Regions from separate parts of the Porphyrobacter sp. THAI-01a genome, predicted to be linked through region 3. Evidence: predicted binding sites of a transcription regulator. Region 3 holds the regulator's gene; each other region holds the start of a gene.

Region 1 (5,179 bases), 210 kb from region 3:
AAGAGCTGGAACCTGCTCGACGGCGGGGTCTTCGCCAGCGAGGATTTCCGCGCGGCGGAGCTGGGCCAGCAGGGGCTTTCCTCGGGGGCGGTCGATCACATCACGCTCGGCACGCTTGAAGGCGGGATCGCGCGCTTTGATGCGATCGTCAGCGAAGCCTTGCGGGCGGCGGGCTGAAGCCCTAGGCGCGGCCCCCATGCCCACCCAGCCCCCCCGCTCCGAAAACCGCCCCGAGGGCGACCGCATCGCGAAGCTCCTCGCCCGCGCAGGCGTCGCCAGCCGCCGCGAGGTCGAACGGATGATCGCCGAGGGGCGTGTGGCGCTGGACGGCAAGGTGCTCGACACGCCGGCCACGATCCTGCCGAATCTCAAGGGCGTGACGGTCGACGGCAAGCCCGTCACCGCCGCCGAGCCGACCCGGCTGTTCGCCTTCCACAAGCCCACCGGCCTCATCACCGCCGAGCGCGATCCGGCAGGCCGGCCGACGATCTACACCGCATTGCGCAATGCCCTGCCGAAGAACGCCGGACGGGTGATGCCGGTCGGACGGCTCGACCTCAATACCGAGGGGCTGCTGCTGCTGACCAACGACGGAGCGGTGAAGCGCACGCTCGAACTGCCCGCCAGCCGCGTGCCCCGCACCTACCGCGCCCGTGCCTTCGGTGTGGTCTCGCAGGAGCAGCTCGAGGACCTGATCGAGGGCGTCACCATCGACGGGATGCGCTACGGCTCGATCGACGCAAACCTCGAACGCTCCTCGGGCCGCAACCTGTGGATCGAGATGACCATCACCGAGGGCAAGAACCGCGAGGTCCGCCGCGTGCTCGAACATCTGGGCTTGCAGGTGAACCGCCTGATCCGCGTCGGCTACGGCCCCTTTGCGCTCGGCGATCTGCCGCGCGGGCAGGCGGTGGAGCTGAAGGGCAAGCCGGTCGACCGCTTCCTCGCCGATCTGGCGAAGGGTCCGCTCAAGTGAGGATCATCGCCGGGGAATGGCGCGGGAGGAAGCTTGCCGCGCCCAAGGGCGAGGCCACGCGGCCCACGGCCGACCGGGCGCGCGAGACGCTGTTCGCGATGCTGACCAGCCGGCTGGGCAATTTCGAGGGGCTGCAGGTCGCCGATCTGTTCGCCGGCTCGGGCGCGCTAGGACTCGAGGCCCTGTCGCGCGGGGCGGCATCGTGCCTGTTCGTCGAGCAGGACCGCGCCGCGCTGGACGTGATCCGCGCCAATGTCACAGCGCTGGGCGCAGGCGCCAAAGCGCGAGTGGAGGCAGGGTCGGTGATGGGGTTGCGGGCCGCCACCAGGCCGCTCGACCTGATCCTGGCCGATCCGCCCTATCACTCGGGCGCGGGCGAAGTCGCGCTCGACCGGCTGCTGCGGCTGGGCTGGATCGGGCCGGAAACCTGGATCGCGCTCGAGACCGCCTTCAGCGAGGACGTGGCGGTCACGGGATTGGTCCACGACACCGAACGCCGGGTCGGCAAGGGGAAGCTCCACCTCTTGCGGGTGGATGCCTCCGTTGCCGGCCCGGCGACGGTCCGCGACGAAAGTGCGGGTTAGCCCTGCGAGGACTTGATCTGGCTTTCGATCTGGCCCCAGGCCACTTCACGCTGGTCTTCCGGCAGCTGGCTCAGCCTGACCTTGTCCTGATCCGACAGCGCCCAGAACATCTCCTTACGCTCCTCGGGGAGCGACTGGTAATAGGTCTGGGTCTCGGCCGGCCAGGTCGCGACCGCCGCCTGCTGCTCTTCCACCGTCATGGTCTTGGACGCGGATGCCGGGGGCGGCATGGTGCCGTCATCCACGGTGCCATCGGTCGACTCGGGGAGAGTTTCGGTGGTGGTGTCGGACGGCGCCGTCGGCGGCGTGGTCGTGGTGGTCGTGCCGGTGTCCGGCATGCTCGGCGGGGTGGTGCCGGGCATCGCTTCATCCTGAGCCGAAGCGAGGGCGGGAGTCATCGCCAGAGCCGAAGCGGCACCGGCAAGACCGAGAATCTTCAGAGACTTGTGCATGGGTAACTCCATCATTAACTGACCCGAGCACGACGAACGCTGTATGCTGTCCGGCGGCGCGGCCCCTGCGAACCGGACATCTCCACATATGGACACGGTGCTTCCCGGGACAATGCTCCGGCCGGCCGGACAACCCGTCACTGCCCCGTCCGGTCGGTAAATGTGGCTGAAAGACGGCAGGCCGATGATCCGCCCGTCGCAATGCCTGTGCGGCAAGGCGCCTCGCGGCTTGCTCCGGTGATAATTGTTCCCTACCTGTTCGCACAAGACGATGAGCCCGCCTCTGCCCTCCCCCGCCGCTCCGCCCGAGTCGGTGCCCGCCTACGCCGCGCGGCTGAACCCGCCGCAGCGTGCGGCCGTGCTGGCGACCGAGGGGCCTGTCCTGATGCTTGCCGGCGCGGGCACGGGGAAGACCGCCGCGCTTACCTCGCGGCTTGCGCATCTGGTTGCGACGGGGCGCGCCTGGCCTTCGCAGATTCTGTGCGTCACCTTCACCAACAAGGCCGCGCGCGAGATGCGCGAGCGCGTGGCGCACCATCTCGGCCCGGCGGCGGAGGGGCTGCCGTGGCTCGGCACCTTTCACTCGATCTGTGCCAAGATGCTGCGCCGCCATGCCGAGCTTGTCGGTCTGCAGCACAATTTCACGATCATCGACACCGACGATCAGTTGCGGGTGCTGAAGGCGCTGATCACCGAGGCCGATCTCGACGAGAAGCGCTGGCCCGCGCGCCAGCTTGCCGGTCTGATCGACCGTTGGAAGAACCGCGGCCTCAATCCGGCGGATCTGGATGCGGTAGAGAACGAGGCCTATGCCAACGGCCGCGGCGCGGCGCTCTATGGCCGCTATCAGGAGCGCCTCAAGCAACTGAACGCCTGCGATTTCGGCGATCTGATGCTGCACATGCTGAACATCCTGAAGCAGCATCACGACATCCTCGCCGATTACCAGCGCCGCTTCCGCTACATCATGGTGGACGAGTATCAGGACACCAACGCCGTCCAGTACCTGTGGCTGCGGCTGCTCGCGCAGGGGCACAGGAACATCTGTGTCGTGGGGGACGACGACCAGTCGATCTATTCCTGGCGCGGGGCCGAAGTCGCCAACATCCTGCGCTTCGAGAAGGATTTCCCCGGCGCCGAGGTGATCCGGCTCGAACAGAACTACCGCTCCACGCCGCACATCCTCGGCGCGGCATCGGGGCTGATCCGCGCCAATTCGCAGCGCCACGACAAGACCCTGTGGACCGAGGTCAACGGCGGCGACAAGGTCAAGGTCATCGGCGTCTGGGACGCGCCCGAGGAAGCGCGCCGCGTCGGCGAGGCGATCGAGCGGCTGGAGCGGGAGGGCGCAGGCCTCGACCAGGTCGCCATCCTCGTGCGCGCGCAGTACCAGACCCGCGAGTTCGAGGACCGCTTCATCCAGATCGGCATCGCCTACCGGATCATCGGGGGCTTCCGCTTCTACGAGCGCGCCGAGATCCGCGATGCGCTCGCCTATCTGCGCCTAATCGCGCAGCCTCAGGACGATCTGGCGTTTGAGCGCATCCACAATGTCCCCAAGCGCGGGCTCGGCGCCAAGGCGCTGGAGGCGATGCACTCGCACGCCCGCCGGACTGGCCTGCCGCTCGCTGCCGCCGCGCTGCAACTGGCCGACAGCGACGAGCTGCCCAAGCGCGCCGCGATCACCATCGGCGGGCTGATGCGCCAGTTCCTGCACTGGCGCGAGCAGGCCGAGACGCTCTCTCCGGCCGACCTTCTCCGGCTGGTGATGGAGGAATCGGGCTACAACGCGATGCTCGCCGCCGACCGCTCGCCCGAAAGTGCGGGCCGCGCGGAGAACCTCTCCGAACTCGCCCGCGCGATGGAGGAATACGAGACGCTCGGAGATTTCCTCGAGCACGTCAGCCTCGTCATGGACAATGACCGCGCGAACGAGGGCGAGACGGTCACGATCATGACGATCCATGCCGCCAAGGGGCTGGAATTCGACAACGTCTTCTGCGTCGGCTGGGAGGAAGGCGTCTTCCCCTCGCAGCGCGCCATCGACGAGGGCGGCCTCGCGTCACTGGAGGAGGAGCGCCGTCTCGCCTATGTCGCGATCACCCGCGCGCGGCGGCATTGCACCATCCTCCACGCCGCCAACCGCCGCATCTATGGCCAGTGGACCAGTTCCATCCCCTCGCGCTTCATCGAGGAACTTCCCGCCGAGCATATCGAGCAGGAAACGACACTCACCGGCGGTGCCTCGCTGTGGCGGGCGAACTGGAGCGAGCAGGAAGACCCCTTCGCGCACGTGGCGCGCGACCGGCCCGACCGGGCGCAGCAGCGCGGCCCCGGCTGGCAGCGGGCGCTGGCGAGCGGATACGACACCACCCCCGCCCGCGTGCGCGAGAACACCCGGTCGGCGGCGAGCTTTGCCGCCCCCGCCCGCTCCGACATCGCGATCGGGGCTATGGTCACACATGCCAAGTTCGGCACGGGCTGCGTCATCGACCAGGAAGGCAACAAGCTCACCATCCTGTTCGAGGAGGCGGGCGAGAAGCGGGTGCTCGACAGCTTCGTGACAGTGGTGGGTTAAACGCCGGTCAGGCGGCGGGCTGCTCGGCCACGTCGGCAGCGCCCTTGCGCCAGTAGCGCGCCTCGAAGGGTCGCTTGAGTTCGCCCCAGGCGTCGCGGGTGCCTTCGGCAATGCCGGTCTCGCAGTTCACGTAGGGCGCCGGGTCCATGTAGGTGCCGAACACGCGGTCCCACAGCGTCACCGTGTTGCCGAAATTGGTCCCCATCAGCCGCTCGTCGCGGATGTGATGCAGGCGGTGTGCGGCAGGCGAGATCAGCAAGCGACCGACCGGACCGAGGGTCCAGGGCAGGTCGGCATGAATGAAATAGCCCCACCAGCTGCGCAGCATGAAGGCGATCGCGATCGCCCAGACCGGCAGGCCGAGCAGTATCACCGGCAGGCTGTCGAACAGAAGGCTCAGCGCCTCGCCGAGCGGATGCTTGCGGCGCAGGCTCAGCCAGTTCATCGCCTCGTCGGCATGGTGGGTCGCATGGACCGGCCACAGCGCGCGGGTGTGCTCCAGGCGATGACGCCAGTAGCCCGCAAAGTCGCACAGCACGATGGCGACGAACAGCGGGAGCAGGCCCGGCACGGCCTCCCAGAAGGCGAC
Region 2 (5,179 bases), 1.5 Mb from region 3:
CGGGCATCCAGTGGATCTGCTGCTGGCGCTTCCAGAAGTCGTAGGCCCAGGGATACTGGAAGGGCTTGTAGGTCGGGCGGGCTTCGAGAAGCGACATGGGCTTAGTCTCCGGTCAGGCGATCAGTATAGCATATACGGGGGTGACCCCCGCGCGGATTCAGGCGGGCCAGTAATAGACCATGACGATCAGGCAGAAGGGCACGAGCATCGAGACCATCGCGATGTGGATCATCGCGGCGTTGCGCAGGTGGCCGGGCTGGTTGCGCTTCAACTCGCGCACCGACTGGACCGCGAACCACGCGCTGACCGCAAGGCCGATCAGTGCGACGACGAATGGCAGGTTCATATCGCTTCCTCCCCCTTGATCGCAGGGCAGGCGGGTGGCCGGCCGGGCCCCCGCCCGCGCGCTGCGGCTGCGATTACTGGCAGCTCAGGCATTCCTCGTAATCGGTCTGCTCGCCATTGGCGGCCAGCTCGATCCGGGGCGCCTCGGAGGTGTTGTCGGCCTCGACCCCGCCCGCGAACCCGGCGCGCTGCACCGACTTCGAGCGCAGGTAGTAGAGCGACTTGATGCCGCGTTCCCACGCCTGGTAGTGCAGCATCATCAGGTCCCACTTGTCGACGTCGGCCGGGATGAACAGGTTCAGCGACTGGGCCTGGTCGATATAGGGCGTGCGGTCGGCGGCGAATTCGAGCAGCCAGCGCTGGTCGATCTCGAAGCTGGTCTTGTAGACCGCCTTCTCCTCCGGCGTCAGGAAGTCGAGGTGCTGCACCGAGCCGCCCCGCTCGAGGATCGAGTTCCAGACATTGGTCGAGTTCTTGGCCTTCTTCTCGAGCAGCTTTTCCAGATACGGATTGCGCACGATGAAGCTGCCCGAGAGGGTCTTGTGGGTGTAGATGTTGGCCGGGATCGGCTCGATGCAGGCGCTCGTGCCGCCGCAGATGATCGAGATCGACGCGGTCGGCGCGATCGCCATCTTGCAGCTGAACCGCTCCATCGCGCCCATGTCGGCCGCATCGGGGCAGGGCCCGCGCTCCTGCGCCAGCAGCATCGAGGCCTCCGAGGCCTTGGCGTGGATGTGCTTGAACATCTGGAGGTTCAAGGCCTTGGCCATCGCGCTCTCGAAGGCGACGCCCTTCTGCTGGAGATAGGAGTGGAAGCCCATCACCCCGAGGCCGACCGAGCGTTCGCGCGAGGCGGAATACTTGGCGCGGGCCATCTCGTCCGGCGCGCGGTCGATATAGTCCTGCAGCACGTTGTCGAGGAAGCGCATCACGTCCTCGATGAACTTCTTGTCGCCCTTCCACTCTTCCCAGGTCTCGAGGTTGAGCGAGCTGAGGCAGCACACCGCCGTGCGGTCATTGCCGAGGTGGTCGATGCCGGTCGGCAGGGTGATTTCCGAGCACAGGTTCGAGGTCGAGACCTTGAGCCCGAGGTCGCGGTGATGCTTGGGCATCATGCGGTTCACGGTGTCGGAGAAGACGATGTAGGGCTCGCCGGTCGCCAGCCGGGTCTCGACCAGCTTCTGGAACAGCGAACGCGCGTCGACCTTGCCGCGCTCCGACCCGTCGCGGGGGCTGCGCAGGGTGAACTCGGCGCCCTCGCGCACGGCCTGCATGAACTCGTCGGTGACGAGCACGCCGTGGTGCAGGTTCAGCGCCTTGCGGTTGAAGTCGCCCGAAGGCTTGCGGATTTCGAGGAACTCCTCGATCTCGGGGTGCGAGATGTCGAGATAGCAGGCGGCCGAGCCGCGCCGCAGCGAGCCCTGCGAGATCGCCAGCGTCAGCGAATCCATCACCCGCACGAAGGGAATGATGCCGCTGGTCTTGCCATTGAGGCCGACCGGCTCGCCGATGCCGCGGACATTGCCCCAATAGGTGCCGATCCCGCCGCCCTTGGAGGCGAGCCAGACGTTCTCGTTCCAGGTGCCGACGATCCCTTCGAGGCTGTCCTCGACCGAGTTCAGGTAGCACGAGATCGGCAGGCCGCGGTTGGTGCCGCCGTTCGAGAGAACCGGGGTCGCGGGCATGAACCACAGGTTCGAGATGTAGTCGTAGAGGCGCTGGGCGTGCGCTTCGTCATCCGCATAGGCATCGGCCACGCGGGCGAAGAGGTCCTGATAGGTCTCGCCGGGCAGCAGGTAGCGGTCGGTCAGGGTTTCCTTGCCGAAATCGGTCAGGCGCGCGTCGCGGCTCGCGTCGGTGACGATCGCGAAGCGGCGGTCGTTGACCTTCTTGCTGTCGGTCTTGCCCGCGTCCTTCATGGCCGTGGCCATGGCGCCCGCCAGCGCCTCTCCGGCCTTGGCGGCGATCAGGGCATCGGAGCCGGTATCCATCGTTTTCATCGTCACAGCCTTTTCATCCCCCGCACCCGCGCCGGTTTCGCTTTCATTCGTCACTTCGGTGTTCACCGCGTCATCGGGCACGTTGTCGCTCGCCTTGAAATCCATTGTCAGCCCCACTTCTCCCCCGAATCGGGACTATGGCACAAGAGGCCATGTTCCGATTCTGTTCCATACCGCCGGGTCCACAGACTTGCCAACAGGACACCACGGTGGCGGTCGCTCGGGCAGGTCGGTCGATCCCGTTCGTGGCGCGCGGCGGACCCTGTCTGCGGGAGCGACTCCTCCCCTCTTCGCTCCGCTCGGGAGCGGCAGGGATTCACCACGGCTTGGGGGTCCGATTTGCGCCGAACCACTAGATGATGAATCAGCCGCTGAATCCCGTCAACGGGCGATTAAGCACCCGGTTACCATGACAGCCCCGTTTCAGAGCGGTGTCAGACCCGCGACGCGTGGAGCAAGCTTGAGTCGCGGGGCCCGCAAGCCCCAAATTGAATCTGTGAAGAAAAATATGGTGATTGAATCATTCGAATCCACCCGTGAATCTTTTGCACGGACGGACGCATGATTGTTGCGCCCCGGGCCGCCCCGATCCGGTCCTGCGCTAGGCGAGTGGCAGATCGATGGTGCAGACGAGGCCGCCGGGATCGAACCGAATCCGGGTGCGTCCGCCGAATTCGTAGGCGAGCTGCTCCTCGATCAGCCGCATGCCGAGGCCGGTGCGGGTCGGCGGGCTCACGGGCGGGCCGCCGCTTTCCTCCCACACCGCTTCCAGCACGCTGTCGTCCGGGGGCACGTGGCGCCAGCTGATCCGCACCCGGCCGCCGGGGATGCTGAGCGATCCGTACTTCACCGCATTCGTGGCAAGCTCGTGCAGCGCCATCATCAGCGCGACCGCCACCTTCGGGGAGACGATGAGCTCGGGGCCGGCCAGCGTGAAACGGTCAGGCCCGAAGGTCGTGGCCACGCTGCCGGCGATGTGGTCGAGCGCGGTCGGCTCCCACGCGTTGCGGGTCAGCACTTCATGCGCCTTGGACAGGGCGGTCAGCCGGTTCTTGAAGCTGGCCAGCGCCGCCGCGTCGCTGCCCTCGAAGGTCTGGCCCGCGATCGCCTGGACCGTTGCGAGGGTGTTCTTCACCCGGTGGTCGAGCTCGTTGATCAGCACCCGCTGATTGGCCTGCGCGCGCCTGTCCTGCGAGATGTCGCGCACCTCGATGATCGTCCCGATGGTCTGGGACGCCTCGTCGCGGATCGGGCTGGCGCAGAATGCCACGGGGTAGAAATGACCGTCGCGGTGCACGAATGTCTCCTCCCCGCGCGTCTGGGCATGTTCGGGAAAGGCCCGGTCGATCGCGCATTCGTGCAGCGGGAAGGGCCGCCCGTCGGGGTGGGTGTGGTGGATGATGTCGTGAAGCGGCCGGTCGAGCGCGAGGACCTCGTCGAGCGTGTAGCCGGTGAGCTCCTCGGCGGCCGCGTTCATGTAGATGCATCGCTGCCGGTCATCCATCAGGAAGACGGCAAAGGACGCGTTGTCGAGCACCGCCTGGAGCCGCAGGTTCGCACTGCCGAGCCCTGCTTCGCGCCCCCGCTCGCGGTCCGTCTCCTGTCCGCTCACGCTGCCACTCTCCCTTCGCGAGCCATTACAGCATCAATCGCTCGCAGGTTCCCCGGCGGCTACGACGCCCGCCACAGCGGCGTGTCCGGATCGGGGGATGATCGCGCCGTGCCTTCAGGGCACCAGCCTGCCGCCATTTCTCGAGAAAAGCCGTCGAACCGCAGGCGAAGGCTTGCGGGAAATTTGATCCCGGTCAAGGAATGCAGGGCCGATAGGGAGGACAAGACCGGCATGACACATCGCCTCACCCTGATCGCCCCGGCCCTGCTGCTCGCGCTTGCCGCCTGTCAGACTGCCGGCACCGACAACCCGCCGCCGATGGTGGGCAAGTCCACCTCGCCCTCGCGCGACACGCGGGCGCCGGCCTTTGTCGAGGCGGCCTGCGGGGGGTGCCACGCGGTCGAGCCGCCGTTCCTTTCGCCCAACCCCGCCTCTCCCAGCTTCGCGGCGATCGCCAACCGGCGGGGGCTGTCGGAATCGTCGCTCGCCAAGTGGCTGGGCGAGGCGCACAATTACCCCGAGGACATGGATTTCACCCTGACCCCCGCCCAGACCCGCCAGATCGCCGCCTACATGGTGACGCTGCGCCACGCGGGCTACGTGCCCGACGAGTGAGCGGAAGGCCGCAAGGGTGATCCCGGGCCAGCGGCCCGCAAGGCCACGCGGCCGCCCCGCAGGCGCTCAGGCCCGCAGGGACTGAAACGGCGCCGAGGGAAGCGAAGCTGTGTCGCCGAAGGCGGCACACCTGCCCGCGGAGGCGGGCACGCAAAACGTCAGAGCCGCTCGGCCATCAGCGCCTGCATGTCCGCCTCGGGCCGCGGGCCGTAGTGCGAGATCACTTCCGAGGCGCAGATCGCCCCGCGCTTGAGGCAGCGGGTCAGGGGCTCGCCCTTGACGTAGCCCGACAGGAACCCAGCGGCGAACTGGTCGCCCGCGCCGGTGGTGTCGACGACCTTGATCACCGGCACCGCGGCCACCTCCGCCCGCTCGCCGTGGGCGATGGCGACGGCGCCCTTCTCGCTGCGGGTGGCTACCAGCACCGGCACCTTGCCCGCCACCGCCGCGAGGCCTGCTTCAAAATCGTCCTCGCCGGTCAGGGTCGCCAGCTCGGTCTCGTTGACGAACAGGATGTCGATGACGCCTTCGTCGATCATGCTGCGGAAATCGTCGCCGTGGCGGTCGATCACGAAGCTTTCGGAGGCCGTGAAGGCGATCTTGCGGC
Region 3 (5,179 bases):
GGCCAAGGCGCTCGACAAGGGGATAGTGATCTCCGCCGTGCGCCTGATCGCCAAGTCGGGCGGCAAGTCGGGCGACTGGACTGCGCCCGAATGACCGCGCCGCTCGGTCTCGAGGACGCGCAGGCCCGCCTGCTTGCCCTCGCACCCGTGCTCCGTTCCGAGACCGTCCCCGCCGATGCCGCGCTCGGGAGCGTGCTTGCCGAGGAGGTGCGCGCCGCGCGGACCCAGCCCCCGTCCGACCTTTCGGCGATGGACGGCTATGCGCTCGCCCCCGGTGAAGGGCCGTGGCGGCTGGTCGGCGAGAGCCGCGCCGGCGCGCCGTTCCGCGATGTCCTCTCCCCCGGCGAGTGCGTGCGCATCTCGACCGGCGCGATGGTGCCGGCGGGAGCCGACCGGGTGCTGCTGCAGGAGGACGCGGCCGACGAGAACGGGCGGATCATCGCTACCGACATGCCCCCGCCCGGCCGGCACATCCGCGCGCGCGGGTTCGATTTCCATGCCGAGGACCTGCTGCTCGCGAAGGGCTCGCGGCTCACCCCCGCCCGCCTCGCGCTGGCCCTCGCGGGCGGGCATGGCACGCTCCCCGTCACCCGGCGGGTGCGCGTGGCGGTAATGGACAGCGGCGACGAGCTGGCGCCGGACCCCGCCCGGTGCCTCCCCCACCAGATCCCCGCCAGCAATGCCGCAATGATCGCCGCCATGCTCGCGCCGCTGGGGTGCGAGGTCACGCGCATCGGCCCCGTGCCCGACGAGCGCGAGGCGCTGGCCGGGGCGCTGGCTCTGGCCGAGGGCGCGGACATCCTTGTTACCTCGGGCGGGGCCTCGGTCGGCGACCACGACCTGATCAAGCCCGCGCTCGCCGACTGGGGGGCCGGGATCGCCTTCTGGAAGATCGCGATCAAGCCGGGCAAGCCGCTGCTGGTCGCCACGCGCGGCAATCAGGTCATCCTCGGCCTGCCGGGCAATCCGGTGTCGAGCTTCGTCACCGCCTTCCTCTTCGCCCTGCCGCTGGTGCGGGCGGCCCAGGGCGATCCCGATCCCCTCCCCCGCCCCGTCATCCTGCGGGCGGGCGAGCCCCTGCCCGCCGTCGGCCCCCGGCGCGAGTTCCTGCGGGCGGTGAGCGAGGGGGACGCGGTGCGGCTTGCGGGATCGCAGGATTCCTCGGCGCTCTCCGCGCTGGCCGCCGCCGATTGCCTGATCGACCGCCCCGCCGGCGCCCCGCCCGTCCCCGCGGGTGCGCCCGTTCCGGTGTTCCGCCTCCAGAATGGCTGAATTGCGCGGGTTTGCTGCGGGGCGCGCTTGACTCGGGCAATTTAGTTTCCTAATTGTTCCTTGTTCGTTCACCTTAATGGCGGGCGGCCAGTGCAATCAACGCACCTGTTCGGGGTGCCTCTTGGCGCACGCAAGGGATTGGCATGGTGCGCTCTGACCGGCGCACCGTGGGTGCGACCACAGGAGACTTGACCAATGCTGACGGCAAAACAGCGCGAGCTGATCGTCTTCATCCAGCAGCGGCTGGAGGAGACCGGGATCTCGCCGAGTTTCGAGGAAATGAAGGAGGCGCTCGATCTCAAGAGCAAGTCGGGCGTGCACCGGCTGATTTCCGCTCTCGAGGAACGCGGCTTCCTGCGGCGCCTGCCCAACCGGGCGCGCGCGCTCGAGGTGATCCGGGAACCGGGCGACACGACGCCCTCTCGTGCTGCGCCGGCCGGCGACAATGTGGTGGCCATGCCCTCGCCCGCGCCCCGCGCGCCCGAGGCGGCGAACGACGTGATCGAGCTGCCGCTCCACGGCCGCATCGCCGCCGGCGCCCCGATCGAGGCGCTGGAAGGCCAGTCGACCCTGCCCGTTCCGGCCGCGCTGCTCGGCCCGGGCGAGCACTATGCGCTCGAGGTCTCGGGGGATTCGATGGTCGAGGCCGGCATTTTCGATGGCGATTTCGCGCTGGTGCGGCGCACCAATACCGCCCGCGACGGCGAGATCGTGGTCGCGCTGGTGCGCGGCGAGGAAGCGACGCTCAAGTATCTGCGGCGCGAGGGCGGCCAGGTCCGGCTCGATCCGGCCAATGCCGCCTATGACCCGCAATACTACCGCCCCGACGAGGTCGAGGTGCAGGGCAAGCTCGCCGGCCTGCTGCGGCGCTATCACTGAGGCGATCCGGGCCGGATGGCTTTGAACCTGTTGGAGTTCAAGGGGCGCTTACGGCGCCCCTTTTTCATGCTGTCGTAGCCCGGCGAGTGCCGTCCCAAGGCGATGTCGTGCCGATGTCATTGCCGCTTCATCGCCCGGTTGTTGCTGCTTGTGGTGCTGCCTGACCGGCCGATGCATCGACGCGGGCTTCGGGGCGCGGCGTTCCTACCCGTTCCTTGCCGCCCCGCCACCACCCGTGCTCGCCCTGGCTCGCGGCGACAGTGGCGATCCGCTCGTTCGCGAGGTCGATCGCGAGGCCTCCCGTCTGCTCCAGATACCGCCGGTCCGCCTTGAGCCAGCGCGGACGGCACGAGCGTGGGAGAAACCGCTCGGCCACGACGATGTCCGCCTCGGCGCAGGCAGCGGCAAGCGCGCGCTCCTCGACCTGCTCGCGCCCCCGCCCCAGCAGCAGAACCCGTTCCCGCCCCCCGCGCTTCAGGCTCACGGTGCAGAAGGCCGAGGAACAGCGCGCTCCCGGCCACTCGGCCAGCGGCACGGGCTCGGCCGCGACGCCGGCGAGTTCCATCAGGTTGTCTCGGGTGTAGGACGAACGGCTGTCGCGCAGGGCAAGCAGGCGGGGGTTTCCTTCATCGTCCTCGATCGTGATCCCCACCTGCCGCCCGTCACCCGCCACCAGCACGTCCGGGATCGGGGTCGCCGCCGCCATCGAGCTTGCGACAGCGACGGGCAGCAGACCGGCAAGTCGCACCCGCCCGCGCCATAGCGCGAGCCACAGCCCGCCGGCCGCGAACAGCGCCACCGTGAGACCGCCGATCTGCGGCATCAGCCGCACCGCGCCGGCTTGCGAGGCGGTGAGATGCGCGATGGCAAGTAGCAGCTCCAGCGCGCGCGCGACCAGCCACCACACGGGCGCTCCCAGCCCCAGCGTGTCGAGCAGAAGTCCCAATGCGATCAGAGGCATGGCCATGAAGGTGACCAACGGAATGGCGACCACATTGGCGAGCGCGCCGTAAACGCCGGCGCGGTGGAAATGGAACAGCACGATCGGCATCAGCGCGAGCTCGATCACCACCCCGGTCACGAAGAGCATCACCACCCGCCGCCCGCCCCGCGCCCACCACGGCTCCTCGCGCGGGGCGAGGAAGGCCTGGACGGGCGCGCAGCCCGCCAGCGCGACGATCGCCAGCACCGCGGCAAAGCTCATCTGGAAGCTCGGCCCGATCGCGCTTTCGGGCCACAGCAGCAGCACGAACCCCGCCGCCAGCGCCACCATCCTCAGTGACAGCGCATCACGCCCCAGCGCCAGCGCGCCGAGCACCAGCAGGGCGGCGACGCAGCTGCGCACCGTCGGCACCTCGGCGCCGGTCAGCAGGGTATAGCCCACCCCCACGAGCGCCCCCGCCCCCGCTGCCACCACCGGCAACCGCACCCGCAAGGCAAGCGAAGGCCATAGGGCGAGCAGCCGCAAGGCGAGGAAATAGGCCGCGCCGATCACCGCGCTGACATGCAGCCCGCTGATCGAGAGCAGATGGGTAAGCCCCGAATCCCGCATCGCCGCCTCGTCCGCCGCCGCGATCCCGCCGCGGTCGCCGCTCGCAAAGGCCGCCGCGATTGCTCCGGGCGACCCCGCCACCTGCCTGCGCACATGGTCGGCAAGCCCGCGTTGCAGCGCCGCGATCCCACCACTCCCGGGGGCAGGAGCGATCACCGCGAGCGGTCCGACCATCGTCCCCGTTGCCGAGAGCCCCTGGAACCACGCGGCCCGCGCGAAGTCGTAGCTTCCCGGCAGCATCGGGTGTGCCGGCGGCATCAGCCTTGCTCGCAGCCGCACAACCGCGCCCTCGGCAAGGCCGGGGGGCGGCCCGCCCTCCCCGAGCGCCGCGAGCGGCACATTGATCCGGACCTTGCGCGCCGCCTCGTCCGGTGCCTCGCGCATCGCGAGGGTGAGCCGCAGGCGGCCTTCCGCGGGCTGGTCCTCGCGGGCGAGCACCCGCCCCTCGATGGGCATCACCGCGGGCCGCGCGATCGGCGCGGCGCCGACGATCGCCGAGCGCGCCCACACCACGGCCACGCCGAGCGCCAAGACCAGCCCGCAGGCGACCACCGCCGTGCGCAGGTTGGCCCGCGTTTCGTCCGCCGCGCTGCCGGGCGGCCAGAGCGCCAATGCGGCGAGCGCCGCCCCCGCTCCGCCGGCCATCACCGCGATCCAGTGCGCCGGCGTCGGCAGCGCGAACCAGGCGAGGATGCCGCCCGCGAAGACCACCGCCAGCCATGGTGCCCGGTCGAACCCGGCTGCGGCGAGGAACCCCTCGGCCGCATCCAGCCCCCGCCCGCTCCAGCCCCCACCCCTGCCGGTGCTGGACAAGCCGCGAAGGGTTTGCCAAGGGCGCGGGCGAGGTTCTCCGGGGGCCTCGCCGCCGCCCGGATCGTCCCCCATCGGTATGATCGGCACATCGCGCATCGGCTCGCCCCCGATCGGCCCGGTCAAGGCCCAAACCGCTCGAAATGAACAGGAAGTCAACGCCCATGGCAAGCGAAAGCAGCACCCCCGCCGACAGCCCCGCCGGCGAAGTCGTGACCCGCTTCGCGCCCTCGCCCACCGGCTTCCTGCATATCGGCGGGGCGCGCACCGCGCTGTTCAACTGGCTCTATGCCCGCCACCACGGCGGACGCACCCTGCTGCGCATCGAGGACACCGACCGCAAGCGCTCCACGCAGGAGGCGATCGATGCGATCATCGAGGGGCTCGACTGGATGGGCCTCGATTACGACGCGCCCCCGGTGTTCCAGTCCGACCGTGCCGAGCGCCATGCCGAGGTCGCCTGGCAGCTGCTGAACGCGGGCCACGCCTACAAGTGCTTCGCCACCCCGGAGGAACTCGAGGCGATGCGCGAGGAGCAGCGCGCCCAGAAGAAGCCGCTGCGCTACGACGGGCGCTGGCGCGACCGCGACCCTGCTGAGGCCCCCGAAGGCGCTCCTTTCGTCATCCGCCTCAAGACGCCCACCGAGGGCGAGGTCACCATCCACG

What was found. Region 3 encodes LexA, which represses DNA repair genes until DNA is damaged. Its sites were predicted from a motif close to GTTCCNCNCTTGTTCT; they were not measured.
Region 1: the regulator LexA is predicted to act here: its motif matches at 2,259-2,274, upstream of ACMX37_RS06430 (ATP-dependent helicase).
Region 2: the regulator LexA is predicted to act here: its motif matches at 2,500-2,515, upstream of ACMX37_RS14775 (ribonucleoside-diphosphate reductase subunit alpha).

What each region holds. Positions count from the first base shown of each region.
Region 1 covers NZ_CP180579.1:1,322,988-1,328,166, reverse strand. Annotated here, with positions in the region: gene ACMX37_RS06450 (aromatic ring-hydroxylating oxygenase subunit alpha) at 1-177, shown strand, start outside; gene ACMX37_RS06445 (pseudouridine synthase) at 197-976, shown strand; gene rsmD (16S rRNA (guanine(966)-N(2))-methyltransferase RsmD) at 973-1,560, shown strand; gene ACMX37_RS06435 (hypothetical protein) at 1,557-2,012, opposite strand; gene ACMX37_RS06430 (ATP-dependent helicase) at 2,284-4,590, shown strand; gene ACMX37_RS06425 (sterol desaturase family protein) at 4,598-5,179, opposite strand, start outside.
Region 2 covers NZ_CP180579.1:3,065,440-3,070,618, forward strand. Annotated here, with positions in the region: gene ACMX37_RS14765 (ribonucleotide-diphosphate reductase subunit beta) at 1-97, opposite strand, end outside; gene ACMX37_RS14770 (hypothetical protein) at 158-346, opposite strand; gene ACMX37_RS14775 (ribonucleoside-diphosphate reductase subunit alpha) at 420-2,450, opposite strand; gene ACMX37_RS14780 (sensor histidine kinase) at 2,947-3,957, opposite strand; gene ACMX37_RS14785 (hypothetical protein) at 4,189-4,572, shown strand; gene ACMX37_RS14790 (adenosine kinase) at 4,731-5,179, opposite strand, start outside.
Region 3 covers NZ_CP180579.1:1,532,846-1,538,024, reverse strand. Annotated here, with positions in the region: gene moaC (cyclic pyranopterin monophosphate synthase MoaC) at 1-94, shown strand, start outside; gene ACMX37_RS07460 (molybdopterin molybdotransferase MoeA) at 91-1,272, shown strand; gene lexA (transcriptional repressor LexA) at 1,468-2,151, shown strand; gene ACMX37_RS07450 (ComEC/Rec2 family competence protein) at 2,279-4,612, opposite strand; gene gltX (glutamate--tRNA ligase) at 4,678-5,179, shown strand, end outside.